DNA from 2 places in the Paenibacillus sp. AD87 genome. Region 2 is predicted to be linked to the other one. Evidence: riboswitches for the same ligand, from Rfam matches in the RefSeq annotation. Region 2 holds a riboswitch; the other holds the start of a gene.
The links. Region 2 has a riboswitch for FMN ahead of ribD (bifunctional diaminohydroxyphosphoribosylaminopyrimidine deaminase/5-amino-6-(5-phosphoribosylamino)uracil reductase RibD). Riboswitches for the same ligand answer to the same signal wherever they lie in the genome.
Positions count from the first base shown of each region.

Region 1: linked by a shared signal. The riboswitch ahead of gpAD87_RS10885 (DMT family transporter) and the one ahead of ribD (bifunctional diaminohydroxyphosphoribosylaminopyrimidine deaminase/5-amino-6-(5-phosphoribosylamino)uracil reductase RibD) in region 2 are both predicted to bind FMN.

Region 1 covers NZ_LXQN01000007.1:2,474,133-2,490,332, reverse strand. Annotated here, with positions in the region: gene helD (RNA polymerase recycling motor HelD) at 1-418, shown strand, start outside; gene gpAD87_RS10915 (glycoside hydrolase family 2 TIM barrel-domain containing protein) at 681-3,530, shown strand; gene gpAD87_RS10910 (amino acid permease) at 3,858-5,204, shown strand; gene gpAD87_RS10905 (YqcI/YcgG family protein) at 5,223-5,984, opposite strand; gene gpAD87_RS10900 (LysE family transporter) at 6,068-6,694, opposite strand; gene gpAD87_RS10895 (DUF1989 domain-containing protein) at 6,807-7,430, opposite strand; gene gpAD87_RS10890 (amidase) at 7,543-9,048, opposite strand; gene gpAD87_RS10885 (DMT family transporter) at 9,185-10,165, opposite strand; FMN riboswitch at 10,310-10,461, opposite strand; gene gpAD87_RS10880 (DinB family protein) at 10,545-11,042, opposite strand; gene gpAD87_RS10875 (CGNR zinc finger domain-containing protein) at 11,179-11,739, shown strand; gene gpAD87_RS10870 (amidohydrolase family protein) at 11,962-13,329, shown strand; gene gpAD87_RS10865 (amino acid permease) at 13,871-15,310, shown strand; gene gpAD87_RS10860 (hypothetical protein) at 15,624-16,200, shown strand, end outside.
Region 2 covers NZ_LXQN01000007.1:1,267,344-1,283,543, forward strand. Annotated here, with positions in the region: gene gpAD87_RS05780 (AraC family transcriptional regulator) at 21-932, shown strand; gene gpAD87_RS05785 (hypothetical protein) at 929-1,165, shown strand; gene gpAD87_RS05790 (stage V sporulation protein AA) at 1,666-2,322, shown strand; gene gpAD87_RS05795 (stage V sporulation protein AB) at 2,309-2,731, shown strand; gene gpAD87_RS05800 (spore germination protein) at 2,818-4,425, shown strand; gene lysA (diaminopimelate decarboxylase) at 4,530-5,861, shown strand; gene gpAD87_RS05810 (peptidylprolyl isomerase) at 6,084-6,515, shown strand; FMN riboswitch at 6,662-6,825, shown strand; gene ribD (bifunctional diaminohydroxyphosphoribosylaminopyrimidine deaminase/5-amino-6-(5-phosphoribosylamino)uracil reductase RibD) at 7,185-8,288, shown strand; gene ribE (riboflavin synthase) at 8,329-8,997, shown strand; gene gpAD87_RS05825 (bifunctional 3,4-dihydroxy-2-butanone-4-phosphate synthase/GTP cyclohydrolase II) at 9,055-10,293, shown strand; gene ribH (6,7-dimethyl-8-ribityllumazine synthase) at 10,380-10,847, shown strand; gene gpAD87_RS05835 (segregation and condensation protein A) at 10,950-11,750, shown strand; gene scpB (SMC-Scp complex subunit ScpB) at 11,719-12,381, shown strand; gene gpAD87_RS05845 (DUF2953 domain-containing protein) at 12,572-13,303, shown strand; gene ytfJ (GerW family sporulation protein) at 13,587-14,081, shown strand; gene gpAD87_RS05855 (D-alanyl-D-alanine carboxypeptidase family protein) at 14,216-15,403, shown strand; gene gpAD87_RS05860 (nucleoside recognition domain-containing protein) at 15,422-16,048, shown strand; gene gpAD87_RS05865 (spore maturation protein) at 16,055-16,200, shown strand, end outside.

The DNA of each region.
Region 1 (16,200 bases), 1.2 Mb from region 2:
CGACAGAGAGAAGCTGGATGCACAAATGGTGGCAGATATCGCTGCGCTAAGAGCCGAGGGCTTTGATTCCATCGCTATTATTACGAAGACCGCCGCCGAAAGCCACAAGGCCCATGAATCGTTACAGATTCAAGGAGGCGAAGCGTTGCAGCTCGTTACGAAGGAAACGTTCAACTTTGAAAAAGGTGTAATGGTCATTCCTGTGTACCTTGCCAAAGGTGTCGAGTTCGATGCAGTCTTGGTCTATGATGCTTCGTCTGGAGCTTATGGCCGCGACAATGAACGCAAGCTTCTTTATACGGCGTGTACGCGCGCTATGCATCACCTTCATCTGTACACGACGGGCGATTGGTCGCCTTTCATACAGCCCTTGCCAGCGGATTTGTATGAGGAATCAGAGGCCTATACAACCAAGTAAACATGCCGGGACTGTCAGATCTAACAGCGTATGAGAATTGAACTACTCAAATAAGTAGCACTAGTCGCCTTTTAGGCGACTTTTTTTGAATTTCTAAGTCATTATAGAGACGAACTTGTCAGCGATAACCTTTGGATTATTTCCATATTGTTATACTCAGCATAAATTTTATTATATGGGTGGACTAAGATTACAGTTATATAATAGAAATACGTAAACAGAAGAATAGATTGCATACATAAAGTATAGAGGAGCTAAGATCATGTTAACCAAAATGAACTTGCAGGGAAGCTGGGAGCTTCAACTGGATGAACATAAACAAGGCGCTCAAGGCCCATTTGACGATACCATAACGCTGCCGAACTCGACTTCTCATGCACGCAAAGGAAGAAAGAATGATGTGGCTCACATCGGGTCTTTGACTGATGAATATGCATATGAAGGATGGGTGTGGCTGAAAAGGGAGATTGATATACCTTCAACGCTTGCTGGCAAGAAATGCAGTTTGTATCTGGAACGCACGCGCATAACCAAGTTATGGGTCGATGGTGAAGAAGTTGGAGTGCAGGATAGCCTCAACACCCCCCATGTGTATATCTTACCGGAAGGGCTATCGGAGGGAAAACACACCCTCATCATCCGGGTCGATAATACGGACTATCCGACGAAAGGCGGGCATCTTACATCCGTCGATACTCAGACCAACTGGAACGGAATTACCGGGAAGCTGGAGATTCAATTTTACCACGAGGTGCATATGGGTGAGGTACAGATCTATCCCAATGCTAAAGAGCGAACATTCAGAATCACAAGTACATTGTCCAAATCGATATCAGGTACTGTATTGTCCGTTACTGCGCGAACCTTCAAGCCCCTTTTAAAAGAGACTCATGGATATGTGGCATCAGACAGAAATCATGTGGTGAATGAGCAAACCTATCCATGCAGCCAGAACGAAGTTAATGTGCTTTACAAGATGGGAGACGACGCATTGCTCTGGAGTGATTCAGATCCACATCTGTATGTGCTGACCCTTACTCTGTTGGGGGAACATGGCGATGTGCTGGATACAACCGAAATCATAACAGGACTGCGAGATTTTGAAGCTAATGGAGATGCTTTTACGATCAACGGTCGAAAGACCTTTCTTCGCGGAAAACATGATGGTCTAATCTTCCCGCTTACAGGTTACGCGCCAACCGATGTGGATGAATGGCTGCGAATCCTGAGTATTTCCAAATCATATGGTATAAATCATTATCGTTTTCATACCTGTTGTCCGCCTGAAGCAGCGTTCACCGCTGCAGATATGCTTGGTATATATATGGAGCCTGAATTGCCATTCTGGGGTACAATCACGGATGAACTCGACCCACAGCATAATCAGGCTGAACAGGACTATCTCATTCGTGAAGGCTTCGCCATGCTCAAGGCGTTTGGGAATCACCCTTCTTTTGTAATGATGTCACTCGGTAATGAACTTTGGGGCAGTAAAGAAAGACTGAATGCCATTATCAAAGCGTATAGAGCATTTGATCCACGCCCTCTGTACACCCAGGGTTCAAACAATTTTCAGTTCACTCCGCTGATTCTAGAGGAAGAAGATTTTTACTGTGGCGTACGTTTTTCCAAAGATAGACTTTTCCGCGGCTCCTATGCCATGTGTGATGCCCCGTTGGGTCATGTTCAAACCGACGTGCCTGGTACTCTGAAGGACTACAACGACATGATCTTGCCAGATAGGACAGTTTCGGAGAATGAGGGAATTCAAGCAGATGAATCGGAGATTCAAATTCAATATGGAACGGAAGCCAAGACCGTGAAAGCCGCTTCTGTTGAAGAACAGCTCATTCCGCATCTACCCGTCATTTCCCATGAAATTGGACAATATGCCATGTACCCGAATTATGAAGAGATCGAGAAGTATACCGGGTCACTGAAGGCAAAAAACTTCGAGGTGTTTCGGGAACGATTGCAATCCAAAGGAATGGGACATCTGGCTGAACCCTTTTTCAAAAGTTCTGGAAAACTTGCAGTAGCCTGCTATAAGGAAGAGCTTGAGGCGGCATTTCGATCCAATCATCTGGCAGGATTTCAATTGCTCGATCTTCAGGATTTTAGTGGACAGGGGACCGCACTGGTAGGTATTTTGGATGCCTTCATGGATTCGAAAGGGGTGGTTACTCCCGAGGAGTGGAGAACGTTTTGCTCCGATGCAGTCCTTCTGGCCCGATTCGAGAAATTTAACTACAATTCGGGAGAAGATTTCAATGCCTATATTCAATTAAGGTACTACCGAACAGATTCATTGAGGGGTCAGACTGTGGAGTGGGAAATGCGTGATTCGGATCAGCGGATTGCACAAGGAAAAGACGAGATTTCCTTTATCTCTGGAGAAACTTGGTTTGAAATAAGTCAAATAAAGTTCAAGCTGCCTGATGTGAAAAAGATGACGCCAATCACTCTATCCCTGCATATTCCAGGTACCGATATTCGGAAACAATATGACCTATGGGTATACCCTGATCATGATGTGACAGCTATTGAACAAGACTATATTTATAAGGAATTGTCCGATGAAGTAATTGCCTTACTTGAAAAAGGTGAGAGCGTGCTGCTGCTCCCAACACTCGAAGATAACGACAGTTCAGTCGAAGGCACATATTGTACCGATTTCTGGTGTTATCCGATGTTCCGATCCATTTCGGAAAGCATGAACAAGCAAGTTCCCATCGGTACACTCGGACTTCTAATCAATAACGCACACCCTGCATTGAAGCACTTTCCAAGTGAGACCCATTCCACTTATCCTTGGTGGCATATCGTTATGAATTCACGGTCTATTATTTTGGATAAGGTCGCAGAGAATGTTCAACCTTTCGTTCAAACCATCGATAATTTTGAACGTAATCATAAGCTGGGGCTGCTGTTTGAGTGCCAAGTTGGAAAAGGCAGGCTGCTGGTCGGAGCACTAAATTATGATAAATTGATTTACCACACAGAAGGGCGCCAGTTACTTTACAGCCTTGCACAATATGTAAAAAGTGAGGGCTTCCGACCGGAAGCCAAGATAGAACTGGATGAGCTTCAACAGTTGTTAGGCAAGAAATAGAAACTGCATAATGCAGGTTATTACCGATAAGAACATACACCGATCAGATTCGCCATACTAAACGAGAAGTTTGTTTTCAGAAACTAACAAGAAACCCTTCGAACTGTTTTTTTACAGTTCGAAGGGTTTTTCTTTAATTATAGGTGCTTAAAGAATCACTTAAGATCTGTTACCAAAAGTATCGACGCATCAACAGCAACAAAATTAGTTAACGTAAACATTATTATGTAAACTCAATAAAAGTAAGTTTCATTTCTTTTTACCTTAATGACATAAAACCTCCATCATATGTAAACCGTAATGGGGTACGCATGAAGGAGGATACATATGAAAAGTCATGTGCATCAAAAAGAAGAAGAGAAACTGAGCTGGATTAGTCTTTCCTTATTTGGAGCAGGGTGTACGCTGGGAACCGGATTTTTCCTCGGAACAAGTCTGGCTATTCATTGGTCCGGTTTATCCGTGCTTGTACTTTTGGTGCTGGCTGCTGCGGGGACCTATTTTGTATTTGGAGCATTAGCTCAGATGACGGCAGAAGATCCGAAAGAAGGGGCTTTTCGAACATATGCCGGTGAAGCGTTCGGCCCATGGGCCGGTTTCGGAAGCGGATGGATGTATTGGTCTTCCGAAATGCTGATCATGGGCAGTTCATTAACGGCGCTCGGATTATTCTCTCAATTTTGGTTTCCAAAGTTTCCATTGTGGGTGTTTGTGGCAGTATATGCATGCATTGGATTGTTCATCGCCGCATTGGGAGCCAAAGGGTTAACTCAAACAGAAAATGTGCTTGCAGTAATCAAGTTAGCTGCAACGGTTGCTTTTATCGCGATTGCAGCAGCGGCTTGTCTGGGCTGGTTAGATGTAAAGATTACGCCGCAGAAAATAACGAATGAATGGTTCCCTCACAAAATAAAAGGCGTGTGGACCGGGTTTATTTATGCCTTTTTTGCCTTTGCCGGGATTGAGGTCATGGGTTTAATGGCAGCCAAGCTGAAAGAACCTAAGGATGCAGTGAAATCAGGCAGAGTGATGTTATTAACCGTCAGTACGCTGTATGTTGTGGCAATTGCCTTAATCCTTCTTCTGGTTCCTGCTGCTAAATTAACACCAGACGAGAGTCCTCTCGTCAAAGCGATGTCATCGATTGGATTTACGGTCGTGGTTCATATTCTCAATGGAATTTTGATAATCGCCGGGTTCTCCACGATGGTCGCTTCAATCTATGCGATTACATCCATGCTGGTTAAATTGGGTGAGGACGGAGATGCACCGAAGGTGTTTACGAAGACTTGGGGAAAAAAGAGCATGCCCCTTTATGCATTAGGATGCACTGCGGCCGGATTAATCCTTTCTACTCTCCTGGCATTATGGATGCCTAAGAGCCTATTCGAATATGTAACAACCGCAGGCAGCTTGGTATTAATGTATACCTGGCTTCTGATTTGCATCACGTATATCAAGAAAATGAAGCCAACAAGTTGGAATCGCATCAAAGTATGGATCGCCATGGTCCTTATACTTGCAGCAGTAGCTGGCACGGCTATGGAAAAAGCCAGCAGAAGAGGTCTGCTGGCAAGTATAGGTCTTGTTGTATTGATAGCCTTGATTACTTACATTGTTAACAAAGTACGCAAACCGCAACCTTCGCCATCTACTGAGCCATCAAACCCCTGAATGGGTGACTGGTATCAGCTATTTCGTCAATTTGCTAATGGCTTGCTTCATGCGCAAAAAGGGACATTTGGAAGGGGTCTGCTCGTCATCGGGCAGGAAATATTGTTTCCATTCCAGATTATCCTGCTCCCCATACCACATGAGCGAAGGATGAGCAGGAACGGCATCATATGCTGCCAAACGCTTACGAATCAAGGTTTTCATTTTCCGGCCAAGAGGTGTGTTGTCATTAATGGATTCAAACACCCACCTTGGTTGAAAAGCAAACATAAGATAAGGGAAGTGCCTACTGGCTCTAAGCTCATGCGCGGGAGTGGCACAGAAACAAAAGTAAGGCTCCCCGCCAAAGCAAAATTCCCATGTGGCTTCATGCGGATCAGTCGAAATATGTTCAGGCCAGGAGGCAGTATCGAGTGAGCTTACCCGGTTAAGCATCTCCCAGAACAAGGACTGATACTGCTCCACCGTTGTGTTGTTTCTCAAATCATCCGGTGTCTCGCAAATGACAACCAAAGAAGCGTAATGTCCCGTATCCCGAGAAACAGGTCCATATTGACGAAGTAATTCCGCCATGTCTTCAGCAGAAGCTTGTGTACGCGGATCCCTGGTGAATCCATATCTCAAATGTCCTGAGAGAAAACCGATCCTTCCGGGAACACAAGGATACGTATTATCCTCATCTGCAATCATATTGGAAAATTTTGAATAAGCGTCCTGCTGCCATTCGGGCAGACCTTTGAATGATGCATTTATTTCATCGGCACTGTACAGCTCTGCCATGGATTCCCCAACTCCATTCCACATGATACCGTTAACGTATTAATGCGGATGGCGTTGGGTGACTGTCCAGTGTAGTTTTTATGTCAGAAAAAGATAGATCGTACAGCTTCAAAACCGAAGTACAGGCCAAATCCGATCAGACAGATCCCTGAGATAATGGAGATCCAGCGCAAAACGGTTTCGTTGCTGCGTTTATGAAATCGACTAGCCATGCCAGCCATGATGACATCCCAGACAAGGATTCCTATGAAAATACCAGAACTGTATAGTAGCAGATGAGCGGTGTCGGTATGCTTTACGGTTGTAGCAAGGATAGAGCCGTAAATGCCGAGCCAGAATAAAATATTCAGGGGATTGGACAGGGCCATGAGAAAGCCAGAGACAAAAGATTTCCCAACCCTTGCTTCTGCTGTAGAAGAGGCCTGAATGCCGTCTTTTAACTTAGATAGTGTTTCCACACCGGTATACACCAGAATAAAACTGCCAAAAGACCAAAGAAAAGAGCGCATGAAAGGCGTGTCCAGAAAATGGGCAACTCCAAAGTAGATCAGAAGCATGTACACCAAATCGGCAAACATGGCTCCCAGTCCCAGAATCCAGGCATGCATAAATCCGTGGCGGGCTCCGCGATCCAACTGAGCGGCATTAATCGGACCAATTGGAGCGGATAGTGAGATTCCCAGAATAATATAACTAAACAGTACAGACATATACGCGTTCACTCCTTAACGGGTTCGACGAATTGTACCGGTAAGTCACACACATATGGGTACAAGTCATCGTATTCCCGTCTGGAGCAAATTAGAACAAGCTTTGCGTCGCTTAATCTGATATGGACTCTACATCCAGCTGAATGGCTGTACAATGATATCCGTTGCATGAGCTTTCTTCACATGGGCAGGCGGATAAACCGATAACCAAATCAGTCAATGCCTCCATCTCAACATAATCACCAGCCCGTGAGTCTGGAGCTACGACATCAATCTTTCCCAGATCATCTACAACCGATTTCATAAACAGATTAAATGGATAATGCTGATCCGGTGGCAAGATCCCGAACGGTTCAAGAGCCTGATTTAGGTTATGATAGCAGCTGGCATGATCCTTTTTGTCATATAATACTTCATACATTTCCGGACGACAGGCGGAGTTGAAAAAATCATGAACACCAACTGTGTCACGAACGATCTTAAGCAACGGCTGATATTGATTAGAATACACGGACTGTCCTGGTTTGATCCGGTAGGACCGCAGTACGTCCATCGTTACACCTGGGTCTAGTCGATTATTGGCATTTTGAGCATCATATGCAACAAAATCAACGACCTGCTGCCCCTCCAAATCGGTCACCCGAATTAATGAACCTTTATTTACCTTGACGGCATAACCCGTTTTGGCCGGGATACGAACAGACTGTTTATGGCGTTCCGTTGTATTCATATTCATTCGTCACATTCCTCCGCAGTTTTTGCTTTCAGTATGCGGAGCTGACATGGCTTTCATGCACATTGGCAAACATAAGGCTCACATTGAAAATGATACAGGTTGTATTCAGCGTTTATGCTGGAAACAGTGGATTACCCTTCATGCCGACCCATAGTTCGGATGTTTCCAGCTGACCAGCCAGATGAAGCAACCAGTCTTCACGGCCTTTGGTTGCCATAATCTGTACACCCATGGGCAGGCCTTCAGGAGTCAGATGCACAGGAACACTCATGGCGGGTTGACCCGTCAGATTCGCGAGCTGAGTGAACGGAGTGTAGGTAAGACTTGGTTCAAACATCTCATAAATCAACTGCTGCTGCTGGATCTTGTCCAAATCGCTAATACGCATCAGATGCTGAATTTGTTCATCATGAGGTGTCAATTCGCCGATTTTGGGTGCTGGAAAAGCATTGACAGGTGTGACATAAAAATCATACCGTTCAAACAATGTGGACATCTGAGCTGCGGCAACATCCCATTCGGCCAAACTATGTACGAATTCAGCAGCGGATACTTTTTTACCGGCTTCAGCCAGAACCCAGGACTCGATCTCCATATCATCAGAGGTTAATGCTCTACCCATAGAACGTTCCATCGAAGAGATCATCGCCGCCATTTCGCCGCTGTTCATCATGTAATAGTTCTCCATTAATTTGACACCATTAACCGGACTTAGTTTTTCTTCAACCTCATGACCTTGTTCTTCCAGCCAGCGGACTGTCTTATATACAGCTTGTTTGGCTTCTTCACTCACTGGTGTACCTACAGGCGAAGCTGTCGTGTAAGCAACTCTCAGTTTGCGTTGATGAGGGTAGTTCATATCAGCCAGATAGCTGCCTGGGAAGAGGGGAGCATGAAACGCAGCTTCCGGTTGAATCACTTGCAATGTATCCAGTAAAGCAGCGCTGTCGCGAACGGAACGGGACAAGGCAAAATCAATCGAAGCACCCTGCCACTGACGGCCAACCCCTGGTCCAACAGGTGTCCGTCCACGTGTAGGTTTGAGTCCGAACAAGCCGCTGAATGAAGCAGGAATTCGGATGGAACCGCCACCGTCACTTGCTCCTGCAAGGGGGACAATACCCGAGGCTACTGCGGCAGCGGCACCGCCACTTGAACCGCCGGGTGAGTGATTCGTATTCCATGGATTTCGAGTTGGACCGTGAAGACGGGGTTCGGTAATGTTTTTCAGGCCAAATTCCGGCGTATTGGTATGTCCAATGTTAATGAAGCCTGCATCGCGCAGACGGGAAACGAAATTAGAATTCCGCTGCGCACGATGCTCACTGAGAAGACGAGAACCCGAGGTGAGAATTTCACCTTCCAGGGATTGAGAGATATCTTTCAATAACAAGGGCACGCCGGCAAAGGGCTGCTCTCCCGGGCGAACTATACTCGCTTCTTGACGTGCACGTGTTTCATATGTTCGAATGACTGCATTGAGCTGCGGGTTCACTTCTTCCAGGCGTGCATACGCCGCTTCCAACAATTCGACAGGAGATATCTCCCGTGCGCGAACCAATTCAGCCAAACCTATAGCATCGTAAGATGTATACGAAAATGATGAAGACGAAGACATGATGATCGTTCCTCTCTAAATTGACTTAATCTACTATTCCATAAGTCATCGTACCACCGGAATAGCGAAAAGACAAAAGGCACTGAACATCTCAAAGGATGTCCAGTGCCTTAATTGATTTGCTTTTATATAAAATTCAATCCGTACGGAGCTTTGGTGCACCGTCAGCCGGAGTCGCTGATCGTTCTTGCTGTTTGGAGATGGCGAATAGGGCAATCCAGATGAGGATGAAGCCCACCAGTTGCTCCCATGTAATTAATGTGCGGAATGCAATCCAGTTTACCAGTACACCGGCCATCGGGAAGCTCAGTTCTGCGAGCGTTGCGACTGAGGCCTTGGTGGAGGAGAGCCCTTTGTAATATAACAGAAGACTCAGTAACCCTGGCAGTAATGCCTGACCCAGAATATTAAGTGCTACAGCCGCCTGTTCACCTGTAGCGGAAGGGAATGTCCAGGCAGCACCTTCGTTCCACGTCATAAAGATCAGCAGTGGCAAGGCTACGACAAAGCGCAGAGAGGTGACCGTTTCATAACGGGTTTGCCCCAGCATCAGCCGCCCCATAACTGTTGAACCGCCCCACAATGCAGCTGCACCCAGTGATAACAGGCTACCTGCATGAACCCAATTGTCCCAGTTGCCAAGGGGAAGGGTAAATCCGAACGTGAGCAGGTATGTTCCTGCAAGTGCAATGATAAACAGTCCACCGAAGCGGCGAGGCAATGTTTCTTTCAGCAGCAGCTTAGCCAGAACAATCGCAAATAGCGGCTGCATCTTTTGCAATAACAAAACGGTGTTGGGATCGTTATGCGTAAGTGCCAGGGTGAACAATACCGTGGCGAGAGCAGATCCTCCCCAGGAGATAAATATCACGGCAATCCAGTGGCGAGCACGCAGGTTTTTCAGATCGGCCCGGAACTTCCATAACACGGGAATCGCCACAAGGCTGACAATAATATGTTCCACCAGTACAATCTGTGTGGAGGTCATCGTTTTGAGCAAAATAATACGGAACAGTGGATCTACACCCCAAAGGGCGGCGCCGAGCACGACGAGCCAGAATCCGGTATTACTTCGTTCCTTGCGGTAAACTGTTGATGCAGGTTGTGTCTTTTCCATATTCAGGACTCCTTCGTCAGAACACGGAATCTTCAGTTGGCAAAATCGACAAAAGCCCCCGTTTTGGTATACACCAAATAAACGGGGGCTCAATCATTGACATGTCGTACGAAAATAAGCCTTTCCGTAACGGCATGTCAATGTGTTGATCTTCTCTCATCCGGACTGTACCGTCGGCCTTGGAGTCACACCAAGTCAGTCGCTGAATCCCTACATCGGGTCAAACAGCGAGTCGCGGGCTGGTTCCGAAGAACATCACCGCCGGTTGGGAATTGCACCCTACCCCGAAGATCCTATTCAATTATATAGTGTGTTGAACAAGCTGTAACATTAATAAGTTCATCTTATTCGTGTAAGCGCTAGCAGTTCAAGTGTTTTTTTAGAATATGATATTCCAGCTTCCCTGTTGTCTGCGTAGTAATACAATCTGTCCTGCATGATACGCATCGTGGAGTACCCAGCGGGCAAGCTCATGTGCCCATTTTTCATCCGTATCCATGTACGGGGCTTCAAGATCGGGTTCTTCTAATGAAGCGAGCTGATCACGAAGCTGTCCGGCTAATTGCGTTGTATTTTGCATAAGTACACTCCAGCCAGCAGTATCAGAAGGGTCGCCCGGATCTCCGAAGGTGGATTCATTGTTTTCGGCAGGTGCACCAGAGGGTGTTGTGCCCTGAATACAACTCAACAAACGATGATTATAGTAATACATATGGTTAACCAACTGCCAGATGCTTAATCCACCGGATGATGGAACCCAGGCTGCCTGTTCAGCAGTCAGTCCTTCGAGTGCCTTGGATAAAGGCACAATCCAGTTACATTGATCCCAGGTATCATCTTTCTGAATGAGCAATAGTTCTGTTGCTGTTGTAGTCATTGATTTTTCCTCCCTAAAATGAATTCATGGTAACTAGCTAAAGTGCTTAAATGTGGTTACAATTAATATAGCCCAAACATGAATAATTGTAACTATCTTTTTAAATTTAGGTAGTTACATTTTATCGGAGGTACGTATGGATAGACTATGGACTGATTTTGTGAACAGTGATTACCATGACTGGCGTGGTGGGGATCGTTCAGAGGACAGGCTTGGCAAAACCGAATGGCAGCAAGGATTTATCAAACAATGGCAACTGATTGCACCTGTACCTGCTTCTCCGGAAGAGGAGGGAGCCTTGAGAAACTTTAGAAATGAATTGCAGGCTCTTGCAACTCGTTTATCTGACGGAAATGCATTATCGAACCAAGACCTGGAATGGCTTAACTCCATGATGAAGGAAGGTCAAGTCATAAGAAAACTGAACGTTGGAGATGAGGGACTTAAGCTTTCACTTATTCCTGTAGGAACTCAATGGAAGCAGGTCATGGCTGAGGTAGCAGCCGATTTTGCCATCACCCTAGTTGAAGGGGATGGGGGAAGGATTCGTATCTGTGACAATACGGATTGTCGTTGGATGTTCTATGACGATACGCGCAGTAGAACCCAGAAGTATTGTGATGACAAGATGTGTGGTAATCTGATGAAGGTTAGAAGATTTCGGGCAAAACAGAAGAAGGATCAGCAGCAAGAGTAAAGTGTATGAGAGTAAGGAGTATGCATAGAGTGATTTGCGGTACTTTTCGACAACCGGGAAATGTTCAATAGGTTTTTTTGTAATCAAAATTGAATGTTTCCATCCTCTTCTATATAATGGTTATATACTTAAAATATTTCAGCTAGTCATTTCATCATCAGAGATTAACATCCGGGATTCAAGCGTATATCCAACAAAAAACAATGATTGGAGATGTGTCTTGTGGGGACAAGTTATCTACTGAAAAATGGTTGTGTATTGTCTATGGATTCGTCGGTAGGTCAGTATAAACGGGCGGACGTTCTTATTGAGGATTCTCTTATAACTGCTATCCGGCCCGACCTGAGTTGTATTGAAGCGGAAGTAATAGATGCATCGGAGATGATCATACTCCCTGGACTTGTAGATACGCACCGGCATGTATGGGAATCACTTGTAAAAACAGCGGGAACCAACTGGTCACTGCCGGTCTATCTGCAGAATCTCTACTATGGAGCGATGGGAAGTAAACTCCGGCCACAAGACAGCTATATCGCCAATTTGCTCGGTTCTTTGGAAGCGCTTAATGCAGGAGTGACCACGGTGCTTGACTGGAGTATGCCGTATTCCCCGGAGCATACGGATGAACTGATTCGCGGACTTCAGGATGCGGGTATTCGGTCGGTTTTCGCTTATGGTCTACCGGGTGAGACGCCCTACTGGAACAGAGAGAGCAAGATGACGTATTCGAATGATGTGAGAAGAGTCAAGGAACAGTATTTTTCTTCACGGGATCAGCTTCTCACGTTCGGCCTTGCAATTCGTGGTCCGGAGTTCAGCCATTGGGATACCACAGTGAAGGAAATTCAGCTTGCTCAAGAGCTTGATGCGATATGTTCAATGCATGTTGGCTTTGGAAGCTGGGGATCCGTAGATCGTTCGATAAGTAAAATGTATGAGGCTGGTTTACTGAGCCCAGGTCTGAACGTCGTACACGGAAATACGATGGATACGGATGAGTATAAAATGTTGGCCGATAGCGGCGCCTCACTGTCCGTCACACCAGAAGTAGAGATGATGATGGGGCATGGGTATCCGGCAACGGGGTACTTCCTTGAAAATGGAGGAACTCCAACGCTCGGAGTCGATGTTGTAACATCGACGGGTGGGGATATGTTCTCCCAGATGAAATTTGCACTTCAAGCTGAACGTTCCCGTGAAAATGAACAACTTTTGCTGCAGGGTGAAATGCCTGGCGAGCTAAATCTTCAATCCAGTCAAGTTCTAAGATTTGCAACTTCTGCTGGGGCGAAGGCTCTGGGACTTGAGCGGAAGATCGGTACACTTACGCCAGGTAAAGAAGCAGATCTGATTATGATCCGAACCACCGATCTTAACTTGTTCCCGGTGCATGATCCGGTTGGAGCCGTCGTTCAATTTGCCAATCCATCCAATGTGGATACCGTGTTTGTAGCAGGTCGGCCGGTGAAGCGCGAAGGCAAGCTGCTGCATGTCGATCTGAATGAGGTCCGGCGGAAGGCTTTGGACAGCAAGGGTTATCTGCTATCTCAATATCGGATGTCGGATGCAGAGCGAATTGTATTTTCATAAGTTAGACGATCCATGTGAGTGAAAGGTGATTCTCTTCCGGAATGAATAGAGTGGATGTTCTCATCTCGTTTATAGATCTAATAGCGTTACAAGTGATGGGCCGCATACGGATATGCGGCTCTTTGGCGTAGTGTTTATCGTGCAACAGGACAGGGGGAGCAAGGAATAAACCGCAAAAAGAGCCGAAAAGGCACTGTATTTGCATAGTTGCATGTAACAACGAGTTTATGATGTTTTGGTAAAGAAAAAAGCTGTTAAAAAACTGCGCATAATATAAATTATACGCAGTTTTCTTTTAAATCGATTTTTATATTCGCCCCTGTCCAACAGATCATGATAAATTTCGTCTAGAACGCACAAAATATACCTTCACCCAAAAATAAATTTAACAAAGCAACGCGACAAAGTGTAGAAATCAATAGATTTTTGTAGTTGATCGGTAAGATAGAACAAAGGACTTTTTCATAGAACAGATGACTCAAACAAAATATTTGAAGTAAAGAGACACTTTCATCATTTTCAATACGAGAGGAAACTGTGTATGAACCAAAACCAGAATCGATCTTCCCTGTTTAGAAAAAAACCGATTGCCACCGGAGAGAACCAAAGCAACATGTTGAAGAGGGTCCTGGGTCCGCTTGATCTGATGACCCTCGGGGTAGGTGCGATCATCGGTACGGGTATCTTTGTACTCACAGGCGTTGCTGCTGCAAAATATGCAGGTCCCGGTTTGGTACTGTCTTTTCTGCTGGCAGGTATTATCTGCGCCTTCGCTGCATTGTGTTACTCGGAGTTTGCATCCAGTGTGCCTGCTTCAGGAAGTGCGTATACATATAGCTATACCGCTTTTGGCGAAGTCATTGCCTGGATTCTTGGATGGGATCTTATTCTGGAGTATGGATTTGCGAGTGCGGCTGTTGCCAGCGGTTGGTCTGGATATTTTCAAACGTTATTGTCCGGATTCGGGTTGCAATTACCCCATGCGCTCACCAGTGCATTTAGTCCTGAAAAGGGAACCTATTTTGATATCACCGCAGCGGCGATCACGTTAATCATTACATTCCTGCTCACCCGAGGGGTGAAAGAGGCTGCTCGCGCTAACGGAATCATGGTAGCGATTAAAATTATCGTGGTGCTGATCTTCATCGGTGTGGGTGTGTTCTATGTGCAGCCGGATAATTGGCAACCGTTCCTTCCGTTCGGTATTTCAGGAGTAACCGCAGGGGCGGCAACGGTATTTTTTGCTTACATTGGGTTCGATGCTGTCTCTACGGCTGCGGAAGAAGTGAAACGTCCTCAACGGGACTTGCCAATCGGTATTATTGCATCCCTTGCGATCTGTACGGTGCTTTACATCGTTGTATCGTTGATCCTGACAGGGATTGTACCTTATCACATGCTGAATGTGAGTGATCCGGTTGCCTTTGCCTTTGAATTTGTACAGTTGAAAGGATTGTCCTGGATTGTTTCGCTTGGAGCGATTACGGGAATTACCACTGTATTACTTGTAATGATGTACGGCCAGACACGTTTGCTTTATTCCATGTCACGAGACGGACTATTGTCTCCGGTGTTCTCCAAAGTCAGTGGCAAAAGCCAAACACCTGCTACAGGTACTTGGGTTGCTGGGATCATCGTCGCTTTATTCTCGGGTTTCATCTCACTTGGCCATCTGGCGGAGTTGACCAACATCGGAACACTGTTTGCTTTCGCGGTTGTAAGTCTGGGAATTATCGTATTGCGTAAAAACAACCCGGAACTCAAAAGGGGATTCCGCGTGCCTTTCGTCCCATTGATTCCTATTCTGAGTGCTGTTGGTTGTATGTATCTCATGACACGTCTTGCAGCTCTCACCTGGATTACGTTCTTCGGTTGGTTAATTATTGGTTTAATCATCTACTTTGCCTACGGTCGTCATCATAGTCATTTGAATCCGGCACGGCGTATATCGGACACGTTCAAAACAACAAAGGGGAAATAGCTGTCATAGCTGATTCCTACATTGTAGAGATATCTTGAAAGGTTAGTAAATTAATTTGTCACACTGAAACTATACGTTAATAGAGTCAACTGCATTGTCTCATACTGCATCGCCAAAGCGGCGCGGTATGGGGCTTTTTTTGTGAGAGCAGTTCATGAAATGCAAAAAAAAGCAGAGATAGATAAGGCTATATTTGGGTATCTAATAAGTAATACATCTATCCTTGTGAGCGGAACCGGGGTTGCGGTCAGGGCAAATATGACATATATTTGGGGGTGTGATATGCCATCAGACATAGGAGAGGGGATGTATCATGAACACACCATTACATACCAATCAACATCACCATAATTCGAATTTCGGTTTTGCATTGGCTGACTCAGCCGTACTTGCCGAGACAAAGCTAATCCTTTCACATCCAGATGACACAAACAAATTTCAATTGGATATTGATCCGCAGCGCCGTTTGAAGGATGGACGCAAGGTATCGGTTGTTGCGCAGTATATGGATGCACCGCCGGATCGGCAAGATGCCATTATCATATATGGGGAGGAGCTGGGATTTGTACAATATGCAGTTACCCTGCGACCAGACAGTACATGCTCACTCACTCCCATTGAAGGAATAGATCATCCGATCGTATTGAATTTGGGTGACTTTGCAGAAGGGGAGTACGAGCTGCGAATTTCACTGCATGTCAAAACACCCCGCATCGCAGAGGGACCACTGGAGCCCGAGCAGCATGCCATGGTGAAATATGCTCAGGTGGTAACTGTTGCGATATGTCTGTTTCCAGCCGAAGTTGTGCAGATGAACGAAGTACCCGAGACGGTCTGGACACGGGATAATCATGTGTTTGACTCGTACGGTAGTGGTGGCTTTATTCTCG
Region 2 (16,200 bases):
TTATATTGAGATGAGAGAATATGCATAAGATAGAATTTGGAATTGATAAAAACGGGAGGGAACTGACGGAGCATCGTACAGTTACATTGCCTGTGGCGTGTTATGAAACCACAATTGTACGCAATGTTCACGGGCATATTCCTTTGCATTGGCATGATGAATTGCAGTTTGTCTTGGTTGTCAAGGGCGAAGCTCTTTTTTATGTGAATGATCAAAAGATCATTGTGCCGCAAGGCGACGGGCTGTTTATCAATAGTGGTTGCATGCACATGGCAGAGGAACGGGGTAAGCAGGATAATTGTATTTATCTTTGTCTAAATGTCTCTCCGCATTTTGTTGTGCCATCCGAGTTATATTTGAAGTATGTTCATCCTTATATCTCAGCAACCAATTTACCTTATCTTCATATCAAAAGGGGAATTTCCTGGGGAGCTCAAGTCCTCGACGCCATCCGGCATGTTAAAAAGGATTTGGATGAGCAGCCTCCATTTTACGAAATGAATGTGGCTTCAAGCCTTTTGACGATATGGAAATATCTGATTAAAAGCGGATACGCGCTTGAATATGATCCAACCGAAATCATTAGAAGCAGGCGAATGAAGGACATGGTTGAATGGATTCACCTGCACTCCGCTGAACCAATCAAATTGGAGGATATTGCGAGGGCGGGTCAGTTAAGTCGCTCGGAAACCTGCCGTTATTTCAAGCAAATGTTGAAGACAACACCCATGCAGTATGTTATTGATTATCGCATCCAAAAGAGTGTGGAGCTGTTGCAACTCCAAGAACGCAGCATTACCGAGATTGCTTATGAAGTTGGTTTTAATAGCACGAGCTATTTTATCAATCAGTTTCGTAAAACCATGCAAATCACCCCGTTAAAGTTCAGAAGAGAAGTGGAGTTGAGAATTAAGGAGGGTATTGAACATTGAACAAAAAAATGAAAGTATTGTTATCCGTCCTGCTGATGATCACTACTCTTGTTTTTGTTTATATGCGTTATTTCCACCCGTTCCCCAAAGATATTGAAGTAATCCAAATCACTCCTTCTTCAAATATAACATCTTCACAGGAAGTCCTGACAACGATGCGTAAGGCTTTCCCAAAGATACCTGATCCCCAAGTTTCTTACCATTCAATCCATAAGATTTTCTCATCTCAATAAGTCGCTATATTAGCGGCTATTTTTTGTTTTTGTGTTCGTTAGTCAAAAAAGAAATGTAATAGGAAAAAGCTGTAATTAAACCAACTTATAAAATCACCTACTACCGCCTCCCTGCACATTTATTGCAACCCTTTGGAAAAAAGGGACCCGTGCAGCGGAGGGATGGAATCGGACAAAGGAGCGAAGCGTGAGGGCTCGTCTAAGGATACACACAAGCAACGCAGGCGGCAGATTAGACCTGAAGAAGCGAAGCGTTCGCCTTTGTCTCCAAATTTCTAACATTTAGAAATCAATCAAAAGAATTTGGAGACAACAGCGATCAGAAGGTTGGTCTGCCGTAGGAGTGTCTGCGTGTATCCTCCCCCCGAGCAACAGCGACCATTGGCCGATCCATCCCGAAGAGCCCGCAGGGTCCACACAACCTTTTTCCAACCATAATGTAATAAATTTGCACATTCTTCAAATACTAACCTAAATTACGCAGTAAAGGAGTGTTTCGGATGTCCCTGACACCCACTCCAACGGTCTATGTTCGTTTGCGCAGCCGTATTCGCATCCAAAGGGGCCGAAGTGTCAAGCTTGGAGATGTAGCTCACTTGCTCACCTCTCCTGAAGAACAAGAAGGAAGGCTGCGTGAGCTTGAACTGCTGCGCCCCGGACCGGAGGACGGCAATCTGATCCTCATTGATATATTGCAGATCATCCCCGAGATCCGTCGAACCTTGCCAGATGTCACCGTTGAATTAATCGGATCGGGTCATACGCTTGTTGAGGTGGTTGTAGGAAGTGGCAAGCCTTCCAAATCTCTGTTCATCCTGGTGTGGCTGCTGCTTTTCTTTGGATCAGCATTGACCATTATGAATTTTCATGCGGACGTAAACATGCAGGAAGTCCAAATTCGAATTGTAGAAATGATTACGGGCCGCCGGGATGAGCATCCGTATCTGTTTCAGGTGGCGTATTCTCTCGGGATCGGGTTTGGTATGGCTGTGTTCTTCAATCATTTATTCAAGAAAAAGTGGAATGAAGAACCTACCCCTTTGGAAGTGGAAATGTTCCTATATCAGCAAAATGTAGACAAGTATGTAGTGATTGAAGAAACCGAACGTATGCATGAAGAGGAACGCAGGGAGATGAATGCGAATGAGCGTTCTTAACGGAGCAATCAGCATTGTGCTGGGCATTGCGGGGGGAATCGCTGTAGGAAGCGGTGTGATTGCGCTTATTCTCGTGCTTGATATGATCCCAAGACTAGCTCAACTTACGCGAACCTATGACAAAACCCATTGGTATGAAGGGGCCTTGATCGGAGGTTCGCTGCTCGGTACTGTTGCGGATTTTTGGCACTGGAAGGTACACGGAGCGCTGTTGCTGAGCCCGATCATCGGACTGTTTTGCGGTGTGTTCATCGGTCTGCTTGCTGCGGCACTGACTGAAGTGCTGAATGTACTGCCAGTGCTGGCAAAACGACTGGGCATGAAATCGTATTTGTTTGGATTGTTGCTTGCTATGATTTTGGGGAAGATGACGGGCTCCCTGTTTGACTTTTTTGTATACCAGCGTTAAAACGTTAGGCCTAAGGAGGATGGGAAATGGACGTAAGATCGGACAACGACGGGCATGAATCCAGCGAAGCAACATCCGAAGAGAAGATGCATAAATCTCCTTATGAGATTCAGGAGGAAGAAGAAAAGAAGGCTTACGAAAAGAAGAAGCAAAATGAAATGTCTGACAGTATCGAGGAATCGGTAGAATATTGGCAGGAAAACGACGATATATCCCCTCGCATGAGTGATAACAAATATACGCTTCAGCAAGTGTTGGGACTTGGAGAGTCCTTTGATGTGAATATGAGGGAAATGGTCTTGGGTGGCAAACATGTTGGATTGTTGCTGCTGACTGGGTTTGCAAAGGATGAGATTCTGCTTGAAGTGTTAAAAAGGCTAACCTATCTTACACCGGAGCAAGTGTCCGGACATGCGCTGAAGTCGTATTTCGAATGTTACATTCCTCATATTCAAGTTGAGCGAGTGGAGAAAATGAGCGCCGTCATCAACAAGGTCCTCACAGGCATGAGTGCCATGTTTGTCGAAGGGGATCGTTCCGTTATTATTATGGATACCCGCAGCTATCCGGTACGTTCCCCAGAGGAACCTTCGCTGGAGAGAGTGGTGCGGGGTTCAAGAGACGGATTCACGGAGACACTTCTGACCAACGTGGCGTTAGTGCGCCGAAGAATACGGGACCCAGGATTAAAATTTGAAATTATGCAGGTTGGACGCAGATCGCAAACGGATGTCTGTGTTGTATATATTGACGATATCGTGGACAAGGTTCAGGTGGATTCCGTTCGTGAAAAAATCAAACGAGTAAATATCGACGGCATCCCTGCTGCCGATAAACAGCTTGAAGAAGCGATTATTAACAAGGGTTGGCACCCGTATCCGTTGGTTCGTTATTCGGAACGACCGGATGTGACAGCTTCTCATTTGATGGACGGAAGGGTTGTTGTTTTTGTAGATACTTCACCCAGTGTGATGATTCTGCCCACGACCTTTTTTGACCTGTGTGAGCATGCGGAAGAGAACAGACAGACCGCCTTTATGGGAACCTATCTGCGCTGGGTACGATTTGGGGGCATTCTGATTTCGCTTTTCCTGTTGCCGCTATGGTTGTTGATGGTTATTGACCCTGCCATTAAGCCAGCAGGAATGGAGTTCATCGGTCCTCATGAAAATGCCCAGCTTCCGCTGATTCTGCAGTTCCTGCTTATTGAATTCGGAGTGGATTTATTACGGATGGCAGCAGTCCATACCCCGACGCCACTCGCTTCGGCCATGGGTTTGATTGCGGCCATTTTAGTCGGGGATATCGCCGTAAAAACAGGATATTTTGTCAATGAAGTGGTACTTTACATGGCGATTGCCGCGATTGGTATGTTTGCAACACCCAGTTATGAGCTTGGTTTGGCTAATCGATTGGTCAGATTGTTTTTGCTCGTTGCTGTGGCGATATTCAAGGTTCCCGGATTCGTTGTCGGGACGACGTTCATTATCGTGGCGCTCACTTTGCATCGCTCCTACAACTCTTCTTATCTCTGGCCGTTCATACCGTTTAATGCAAAGGCCTTGGGTAACTTTTTGTTCCGTTTGCCGCTGTTGGAAAATAAAAAACGTCCTTCGATCAACAAAACGCGTGACAATACCAAAATGGACAGTGATCCAGACGGGGAACTGCAAAAAAGTAAAAAACACAAATGATCTGCCGAAAAATCCATTCTTCTCATTTTCTAATTTGATATACTGGTGTAAAATCATTGGAATAACAGCTGTTCCAGTATATAAAAAAGTGAGGAATGCAGATTATGTATTTACATGGTACAAGTAAAATAAATGCACAGGGACATCTGGAAATTGGTGGAGTCGATACAACCGACTTGAAAGAACAATTTGGAACTCCCCTGTATGTTGTGGACGAGCAATTGGTTCGTGAGCGCTGCAGAGAGTATATGGAAGCGTTCCGTGCTTCAGGCCTGGGTTTCCAGGTTGCTTATGCAAGTAAAGCATTCTGCGTAATGGCGATGTGTGCCCTTGCTGCGGAAGAAGGACTTTCCTTGGATGTTGTATCCGACGGTGAATTGTTCACGGCACTTCAAGCCGGTTTCCCGGCAGAACGCATTCATTTCCACGGTAACAACAAAACGCTGGAAGAGATCGAAATGGCGCTTGATGCAGAGATTGGCTGCTTCGTTGTGGATAACTTCAATGAACTGCACTTGCTGCAAGCTGTAGCCGCAGACAAAAATCGCAAAGTTAACATTTTGCTTCGTGTGACGCCTGGTGTTGAAGCGCATACGCATGAATATATCTCGACAGGACAAACGGATTCCAAATTTGGATTCGATATCGGGAACGGAACGGCATTTGAAGCCATTGAATTGGCTTCCAAGCAGTCAAATCTGGTATTGCTCGGTGTGCATTCACACATCGGATCCCAAATTTTCGAAGTTGAAGGTTTCCAAATGGCAGTTCAACGCGTTGCTGAGTTTGCAGCAGATGTGTATGAGCGTCTTAACGTGGCATTCAAAGTGGTTAATCTGGGCGGTGGCTTCGGTATCCGCTATATCGATGGAGATACACCGCTTGAAGTTTCACAATACGTGAAAGCCATCACGGATGCGGTGAAAAATCATTTTGCTCAAATCGGCTATGCCGTGCCTGAGATCTGGGTTGAACCAGGCCGCAGCATCGTAGGGGAAGCGGGAACTACGCTCTACACTGTTGGAACAAGCAAAGATATTCCAGGAGTTCGTAAATACGTAGCTGTTGATGGTGGAATGACAGACAATCCACGTCCAGCGCTGTATGAATCCAAATATGAGGCTGTATTAGCAAACCGTGCAAATGAGGCTGCTCAGGAAACGGTATCTGTTGCTGGTAAATGCTGTGAGAGCGGCGATATGCTGATCTGGGATCTGGACCTGCCTAAAGTGCAAAGCGGCGATCTACTCGCAGTAGCTTGCACAGGCGCGTACAACTACTCGATGGCAAGCAATTACAACCGGATTCGTCGTCCGGCAGTTGTGTTTGTCAAAGACGGTCAAGGGGATGTAGTGGTACGCCGTGAGACGTATCAGGACATCATCCAGAATGATCTCGTACCTGAGCGCATTGCAAAACAGCCAGTTACCCGTTAATTTAAGGACATCTAGCTGAGCACTATATGAAGAAGACAAAAAAGGACGCTCTTTTTTGTCTTCTTTTGCATCTTTAGGGCCGGATTTTGAAAAAAATCTTGCTGATTATTTTGCGATCAATCCATTTTCGGTGTACACTAAGAAAAGTGCTATAAAGCTTGGCCCAGGGTCATGCGTTCTGGCACCATTAACGATGGTCAATACGAAAGGAGTCATTTACATATGGCGAAACAAGCGAAAATCAAAATGGCAAACGGCGGAGAAGTTGTAATCGATTTGTTCGATCAAGAAGCTCCAAACACAGTAGCAAACTTTGAGAAACTGGCTAACTCCGGTTTCTACAACGGTCTTGTATTCCACCGTGTTATTCCGGGCTTTGTAGCTCAAGGCGGATGCCCTAACGGTTCCGGTGCAGGCGGCCCAGGTTACACAATTAACTGTGAAATCAACCCGAACAAACATGAGCGTGGAACTTTGGCTATGGCACATGCAGGCCGTAACACAGGCGGAAGCCAGTTCTACATCTGCTACCAACCGCAACCACATTTGGATGGACAACATACTGTATTTGGTAAAGTAACCAAAGGTATGGAATTCGTGGACGCTTTCGAAGGTCGCGACAAAATGGAAACAGTTGAAGTAGTAGAAGCTTAATCAATAAACGTATGTAAACCGTTTCGCAATTAGCGAAGCGGTTTTTGTTTACACTTAAGCTTATTAAAAGTTAGTATGTGACAAAAAGGAACAAAAAACAATTGATTTTTTGACGTTAAAGTGCTAACATCCAATTAATAACGCAACGAATCCTTCAGGGCAGGGTGTAATTCCCTACCGGCGGTGATGCAGTATGTGAGGATATCTATCCAGCATTGATGCAAAGTCCGTGACCCGTCTGCCTGTGGCAGATGGCTGATCTGGTGTAATTCCAGAACCGACAGTATAGTCTGGATGGGAGAAGGAGAGGGTGCAGTCCTTAGGGGCCGCATTCCGCAGGAGTGTTGCTGTACAGTTTTTGACGAATTCATTTCCTGTGCAGGGAGAAATCCAGTTACTTCCGGAAATCTTCATACATATGCCACATCATAGAAGCTCTTTACCTGTAATTGAAGTTCATTAAGGTATGTGTCTGCTTTCACTTGCCTGAAATGAAGTTTTGGGCGATGTGTTGTTGGCAATGTATCAATAGTACTGCTGGTGACACATGTCTCTCATCATCCCCATCGAACGGTTTGTTCGACGGGGATTTTTTATTGGATATGGAACATGCCTCTCTGTTGGAAGGGAGGTCTATAACTTAAGATTTTAACCGTGGGGTGAACGGACTTGGAAATGATTAATGATGAATTTTATATGGCGCTAGCACTGGATATGGCAGAACGGGCACAAGGACAGACCGGAATCAATCCGGTAGTCGGTTGTGTCGTGGTAAAAGAAGGACGTATCGTGGGCCTCGGAAGTCATCTCAAACGGGGAACGGGTCATGCAGAGGTTCATGCACTGAACATGGCGGGTAGTGATGCTGAAGGCAGTACAGTGTACGTTACGCTCGAACCCTGTAGCCATTATGGCAAGACTCCACCATGCAGTGAACGTCTCATTCATGAGAAAGTGAAACGTGTCGTTGTATGCTGCGAAGATCCGAATCCGCAAGTATCCGGCAGAGGAATCAGCATGCTGCGTCAACAAGGGATCGAAGTTGAAGTTGGAGTGCTGCGTGAGCGCGGAAGACGGATGAACGAGAAATTTATCAAATACATTACAACAGGTCTCCCCTTTGTAACTTTAAAGACGGCCTCTACACTGGATGGCAAAATTGCTACGCGTAGCGGTGACAGCAAATGGATCTCTAACGAGTCAGCTCGCGAGATTGTACACGCTCTTCGCCATCGCCATCAAGGAATTATGGTTGGTGTTGAAACGGTCATTGCAGACAATCCCGAACTCACGACTCGCTTGCAAGTGGAAGGGATCAGCCCGGTACGAATCGTGGTCGATTCCAAGCTACGTCTGCCTGTAGGCGCCAAAATGGTCAAGGATGGCCTTGCACCTACCTGGGTGCTTACAACAGATGAGGCGAGCCCTGAAGCGGCTGAGCGGCTGGAAGCCTATGGGGTGGAGATTATACGTTGTGGTCCAGGACCACGTGTTGATCTACTGAGTGCACTCAGCAAGCTCGGTGAGCGTGAGATTGGTTCAATTCTGCTTGAAGGCGGTGGAACATTGAATGGGTCCATGCTGGAAGCACGGTTGGTAGATCGACTGCTCATGTTCATTGCTCCGAAAATTGTCGGAGGATACGAAACACCAGGCAGTTTCCGCTTTGAGGGTGTAGAGCGCATGAGTCAGGCGATTCAATTACATCAGCTGGAAATTGAGCAAGTTGGAGATAATATCAGCATTGGCGGAATTCCGGTTTGGCCTGAATAAATGAATTAACGATAATGAAATAAATAAAGGAGGCGGTAGCATGTTTACCGGTTTGGTGGAAGAAGTCGGTCAGATCCGGCGGATAGGTCGGAAAGGCGAAGCGATGGTCCTGAATATCGGAGCTTCCGCCATCATGAACGACTTAAAGATTGGCGATAGTGTAGCTGTAAACGGGGTATGCTTAACTGCGACAACCCTGGAGGGTGGCGGATTTACTGCCGATGTGATGCCCGAGACATATCGACATACCAATCTTAGTCAATTGCAATCCGGCAGCAAAGTTAATCTGGAGCGAGCCATGCTGTCAGGTGGACGTTTTGGCGGGCATATCGTTCAGGGCCATGTCGATGGCACTGGGGTCATTGGCAGCATTACACGTGACCAGAATGCAATTGTTTTCGAGATCAAACCTGATGATACGCAGCTGTTCAAATATCTGATACCCAAAGGGTCTGTAACCCTGGACGGAATTAGTCTGACCGTTGTGCATACTTCACAGACCGCATTCACTGTATCCATTATTCCACATACCATTGGTGAGACCGTATTAAATGTGAAAAAGACGGGAGATACCATCAATATTGAGTGTGATATTTTGGGCAAATATGTGGATCATCTGCTGCACTATGGTAAGGGACATCAGGAGACCGGTGCGGGCAAGCCGCGAAGTATCAGTGAGGATTTCCTCGCTAATCACGGCTTTGCTTAACAAATCGTAATTGATTAACTACAAATATAAATTGAAATAGAAACTGGAGGGGGACCTATGTCAGAGAAATCCATTCTGAATTCTATTGAGGAAGCCATCTACGATCTTATGCAGGGGAAACCTGTCATTGTGGTGGATGATGAGGATCGGGAGAATGAAGGCGACTTTATCGCTTTGGCGGAAAAGGCTACACCTGAAGTGATCAATTTCATGATTACTGAAGGTAGGGGTCTGGTGTGTGTTCCCATTACGCAGCAACGTGCCGATGAACTCAACCTAAAGCCTATGGTTCAGCAAAATACAGACTTTCATGGGACGGCTTTCACCGTCTCTGTAGATCATAAAGATACCACAACGGGCATCTCGGCTCATGAACGCTCCATTACAGTCAAGGGTCTAATTGATCCCGAAGCGAAAAGCGGAGATTTCCGCAAGCCGGGGCATATGTTCCCACTCATCGCCAAAGATGGCGGTGTGCTAAGACGCGCGGGACATACGGAAGCAGCTGTAGACCTCGCTATTATGTGCGGTTCTTATCCGGCAGGTGTAATCTGTGAAGTGATCAAGGAAGATGGCACGATGGCCAGACTTCCGGATCTGCAGGAGATTGCCCGCAAGCATGATCTGAAGCTGATCAGCATTCAGGACATGATTCGGTACCGGAATGAGAAGGAACAGTTGGTTAAACGCGAAGTAGCTGTACGTATGCCAACAGACTTTGGTGAATTCCAGGCGGTGGCATACACCAATGCGGTGGACAACAAGGAGCATGTCGCTTTGGTTAAAGGTGAAATTGACGGATCGAAGCCTGTATTGGTCCGCGTACACTCCGAATGTCTCACAGGGGATGTATTCCATTCTCATCGATGCGACTGTGGTCCACAATTCGATGCAGCATTGAAACAGATCCATGACGAAGGCAACGGCGTCCTGCTCTATATGAGACAGGAAGGACGAGGCATTGGACTGATCAACAAGCTCAAAGCCTACAAACTGCAAGAGGAAGGTCTGGACACCGTGGATGCCAATCTGAAGCTTGGGTTTGCTGCCGATCTTCGAGATTACGGCATTGGTGCCCAAATTCTCAAAGATCTAGGGGTTCGTCAAATTCGGTTGTTAACCAACAATCCACGCAAAATTAAAGGGCTTGAAGGGTACGGACTTGAAGTGGTGGAACGTGTTGCCATTCAGATGGAAGAGAACGAGGACAATACGGTTTACTTGCACACGAAGCAGGCGAAGCTCGGCCATATGCTAAAGTTCGACGATATCGAGCAGAATGAAGAAAAAAACTGAGTAGCTTTTCTGAGGTTAAACAGGGTGAACTAGTTTCCAAAGATCAGTTGCGTACATCATATAATACAATTAGGGAGATGACTTGAATGCCACACTTTTTTGAAGGACATTTGGTATCAGAAGGATTAAAATATGGAGTGGTTGTAGGACGTTTTAACGAGTTCATTACAAGCAAATTGCTCAGTGGAGCACTGGATGCGTTCAAACGTCACGGTGTACAAGATGATGAAGTGGATGTAGCCTGGGTTCCAGGAGCCTTTGAAATCCCGTTGATTGCCCAAAAAATGGCTGAAAGTGGCAAATATGATGCTGTCATTACGTTGGGGACGGTTATCCGTGGTTCAACAACACATTATGATTATGTGTGCAATGAGATGGCTAAGGGTGTAGCCGCAATTAACCTGAAAACAGGCGTACCTACAATCTTCGGCCTGGTTACAACAGAGAATATTGAACAAGCCATTGAGCGTGCTGGAACAAAGGCAGGAAACAAAGGCTGGGATTCAGCTACTGCCGCTATTGAAATGGCGAACTTGACGAAACAGCTAAAATAGTGCTTATTTAATATAGTGCCCTGCTCAGCGCAGACGAAAACGGGAGACCGGATTCGGCGGCTTAGCGGGGGTTTTTATTTTTCTGGCGGGAGGATTCGTCTAGTGACGGTAGTTACATACAAACTGGAGACTTTTGAAGGACCTTTGGATCTGCTGCTTCATCTGATCGATAAGGCAGAGATTCATATCCAGGATATTCCCATCAGCGATATTACCGATCAATATATGGCGTATCTGCATTCGATGCAGGAGCTGGAGCTGGATATTACGAGTGAATTTCTGGTAATGGCGGCAACACTTCTGTCGATCAAGAGCAAACTATTACTGCCCAAACCACCGGTAATCGAGGACTTTGAGGATTATGCATATATGGAAGATGAAGATTATGATCCACGTGCAGAACTGATTGCGCGTCTGATTGAATATCGCAAATACAAGGGAATTGCGCGTCACTTGCACGAACGGGAGTGGGAACGCAGCCTTATTTTCTCCAAAGAGCCCGAGGATTTGCGGCCGTATATGCCTGTAGAAGCACAATCGAATCCGGTCGAGGGTTTGCATACCTCGGATCTGATTGCGGCTTTCCAGAAGGCGCTGCGCAAGGCGGAGAAGCGGACAACCGTAACTCGGATCCATCGGGATGAAATCTCGGTTAAGGATCGTATTCGCGATGTCATCGGTGCGTTGGAAAGTATGGGACCGGGAGGCAGGCTGTTATTCTCCAAGTTGCTGGATAACCAAATTTATCGGCACGAGATTGTCGTAACTTTTCTGGCGGTGCTGGAACTGATGAAGATGAAGCAGATCGTCTGTTATCAGGAGCGGATGTTTGAGGATATCGTTATGGAGTGGAGAGGGGAAACAAAGAATCATGGATTTTCCGAAATTGAAATCGATTATTGAAGGCCTGCTGTTTTTGTCCGGAGAAGAAGGTCTGAGCATCAAACAAATCGCCGAAATCGTGGATCAGCGAACCGAACTGGTGTCGGATGCGATTGAGGAAATGATCGCTGAATTTGCCAAGCAGGGACGAGGCGTACAAATTCTTAAAATTGCAGGGGTAGTCCAACTGGGTACCTTGCCGGAACATGCGGCCTATTTTGAGAAATTGGCTTATTCACCTGCACGTACCTCTTTATCCCAGGCGGCGTTGGAGACGCTCGCTATTGTGGCGTACCGTCAGCCTATCACACGGGTAGAGATTGAGGAGATACGTGGGGTGAAATCCGAACGTGCCATTCATACACTTGTGAACAAGGATCTCATTCAGGAAGTGGGACGGGCTGAGGCCATTGGACGCCCAATTCTATATGGCACTACCAAGTCTTTCCTGGATTACTTTGGTTTGGCTTCGCTCAAAGATCTGCCGGAGCCAGGGTTGTTTGAAGATTCCGAGAACCTGGAGGAAGAAACACAGCTGCTTTTTGAAAAGTTGGATGTGCAGCATGTGGACCTGGACCTGGATAGTGCAAATCTCGAAGATGATGCAAATGCAAACGATATTAATAACGAAGATGATCCTTCGCACTCATAACTTTGCAGTCTGGATCGATCCAAAACCGGTTGCCCTTTCGGGGTGCCGGTTTTTTTGGCGTGGTATGTGGAATGGAGTGCAAGGTAGTCGTTCAAAGATTAAATGGAATTTTCAGGTCAGACGTGAATTTTTTCCTATATAGAGTGTCATACTAGACGAGAAAAGAATTGAGGGCTTGGAGGTAAGGCCTGTGTGGATTTGGCTTGGAGGAATCGGCTTGTTGATCGCACTGCTTCTTGTCGCAGTCCTCATCTCGTATGTTCATGTGCATTTTACATTCAGGAAACACAATCATGATGATTATGCCAAGATTACGGTTCGTCTGTTATATGGCATTGTGCGTATTAACTATGAAATTCCTAGTATTGTCTTTCGTAATATGAAGGAAGGTTTTCTGGTGAAGACGGAGCAGCGAATGAATCATTCGAGGGGAGAAGCCCAGAGCAGCGAGCGTGTTAACAAACGTAAAGTCAAAAAATGGGCTAAGGATGTAAAAATCATGCTCAGGGCAACGGAAGCATTAAAGCTCTGGATCAAGCAAACACTCACTCGTGTACATATGACTCATTTGTCCTGGTCCACTCGCATTGGCGTCGGCGACGCAGCATACACGGCTGTTCTCATCGGTTGGGTGTGGAGTATCAAGTCGATCATCATTGGATACCTCTCTTATCAAATCCGTTTTGAACAAACGCCAAAGTTACAAGTTGTGCCGGTGTGGGAAGACGAGATGGAGTTCCAAACCGAGCTGGATTGGAAACTAAAGATCCGGATTTCAGCAGTCATGATCGCAGGACTTACGCTCTTAACCCGAGTGCTTCAAGTAGAGGGAGGATGGCGGATGTGGTTCAAACTCTTACAAGAACAACGGCGCAGACGCAAGCTGAAGCTGAAGAAACAACACAGTAAATCGCAAATTTAAGTGTATGTACTGTCCCTGTGTTATACGCCTTTCATTTAAAATGATTGCGGGGTGGCGGGGGTGGAACTATGCGTCTTGGCTGGGTCTACTCGGTAGTTAAGAAGAAACCGAGTATGAGAAAATTTCCTATAGTTTGCTTGCAACTGCCGGATTTTATTTTGCCCAGTCAGCGGTTTGTAGTATTGAGGTTTAGTTAAATGGCTGGCTTACATAAGTCCCTTCAAGTTTGGGGATGATATGGTTAGATCAAACCTAGCTTAAATTGAAACTGGAGGGAATTTAAATGTCAGATCATCCAATTCAAGGCTTAATGGAAACCGCAATGGAAAATATCAAGGCCATGGTGGATGTCAATACAATCGTGGGCGATGCGGTCGAAACACCTGATGGTACCGTAATTTTGCCGATCAGTAAAGTGGGATTTGGATTCGCTGCGGGTGGCAGTGATTTTCATGTAAATGATGGAAACAGCAAAGGTGGAAGCGGCGGGAGCAGCGGAAGTAGTACCACTGAACATGCCAGCTCCGCATCGGTTGCCTCACCATTTGGAGGCGGAAGCGGGGGTGGCGTATCCATTCGTCCTATCGCGTTCCTGGTAGTTGGCAAACAGGGCGTACACATCGTGCCGCTTGACAACTCAACGCATCTGTTCGAGAAATTGATCGATTCCACACCGTATGTGATGGATAGAATCCAGGACATGTTCCGCAATCGTAATACAGCACAACCGGCAGAGTCCGGCATTCCTGTCACACCTGATCCTTCTACGTACAGCTAAATAATGATTCGGTTAAGATCCCTTCCGCAGCATGTGCGAGAGGGATTTTTGCTGTTTTCTAACACTGGGACATACTTCGGGTTGTCCAGACATAAGCTAGTACAAGATTCCAAGTGACCCGGAGGAATGAATCGATGCGAAAATTAATGAAATTTATGGCATGTATGCTTGTACCTTTGTTTCTGTTTCCCTCATTTGGGCTTGCTGAAGCCCAGGGAACTATCCCCGGCCCCTCAAACCATGCGCAAAGCGCTGCTCTCATTGATGTGACATCGGGCCGAATATTGTACAGCAAAGATGGGGATAAGGAACTGAGAATTGCCAGCTTGACCAAAATCATGACGGCAATTGTTGCGATTGAACACGGTAAACTGGATGACAAAGTAAAGGTAACTTCTTCGGCTTTTGCCAAAGAAGGGTCGTCCATCTATCTCAAGCTGGGTGAAGAAATGACGCTTGAAAACATGCTATATGGGCTGATGCTGCGATCAGGCAACGATGCGGCCTCAGCGATTGCTGAACATGTCGGTGGATCTGAAGAAGGCTTTGTCCTGTTAATGAACAAAAAGGCAGAGCAAATTGGTCTGACCCATTCCCATTTTATGAATCCCCATGGACTTGACGCAGACGGTCATTACTCCACCGCCAATGATCTTGCACGCTTAACTGCGTATGCGCTCAAGAATCAGGTGTTCAAACGTATTGTAGCTACGGAGAACAAGTCGGCTCCAAATCCGAATGAGAGCTGGGAGTACTCCTGGCAAAACAAAAATAAAATGCTGCGGTTGTACGAGGGGGCCGATGGCGTAAAGACCGGATATACCAAAAAGGCTTTCCGTTGTCTGGTCAGCTCTGCTACACGCAATGGGCAACAGCTTGCTGCGGTAACCCTGAACGATGGCGACGATTGGAATGACCATGCACGTATGCTGGATTTCGGTTTTGAAAACTTCCCTTTGGTGGAAATTGCAAAAAAAGAACAGCCTGTACAAAACACGGATGTGGTCACAGGTCGCGGGTTCACCTATCCTCTAGCGAAGAGTGAGACGTCCTCATTGACGAAAAAGCTGATTTTACTCGATAACCGGGCACAGGAGAGTACAGAGGGAGATTCAAAAACGACAGATCCTACTTTTGGACTGGCTGGCCGAATTGATATGCAGCTTGACGGGAAACTTGTGGGTTCAATTCCTGTGTATCGCAAAGGAAGTTATATTCCGCCAGAGCCGAAGACAGAGGATGCAACTCTGGGAGGGATCGGTGAAATTTCTACCTGGGCTTCCGCATGGCGCGCGGTATTAAGCCATTTGTTATCTCCATAATGAGGGGAGGGTTATCCTTTGATCAATTTAATCTGGCTTCTCATGATCGTAACCGGATTTGCTTTTGCAGCAGCACAAGGCAAAATTGAAGTTGTTACGCAGGCGGCTTTTGATGGAGCAGCAACCGGAGTAACGGTATGTTTTGGTCTGATCAGTGTGCTCGTGTTTTGGATGGGTATGATGAAAATGGCTGAGGATGCCGGGCTGCTGGGACGAATCGCGAAGCTGCTGGGTCCGGTTGTTGGCTTTTTGTTCCCGGATGTTCCGCGGAATCATCCAGCCATGGGCTACATTTTATCCAACATGAGTGCCAATCTGCTCGGCCTAGGCAACGCGGCAACCCCAATGGGGATCAAAGCCATGCAGCAACTGCAAGAGCTGAATCCGGATAAACAAAGTGCTTCCCCAGCCATGTGCACTTTGCTGGCTCTGAATACAGCGAGTATCACCATTATTCCGACAACCCTGATAGCCATTCGACTTAATTATCATTCCGCGAATGCCACGGAAATTGTAGGTACCACGCTAATGGCAACCATTATTGCGACATTTGCAGCCATCGTAGCCGATCGCTGGTACCGAAACAGGGCACTTCACAGGCCGCCGCGTGTACATAAAAGTGACAATCCCGGTATGAAAGGATGAGCAACGTTGTTAACCTTCATCAACTGGATTTCCGTCTGGGCCATTCCGGTTATCATCGCGTTTGTTCCATTATATGCGTTTACCAAAAAGGTCCCGGTCTACGAATCTTTTGTTGATGGGGCCAAAGATGGCTTCTCTACGGCAATTAGCAT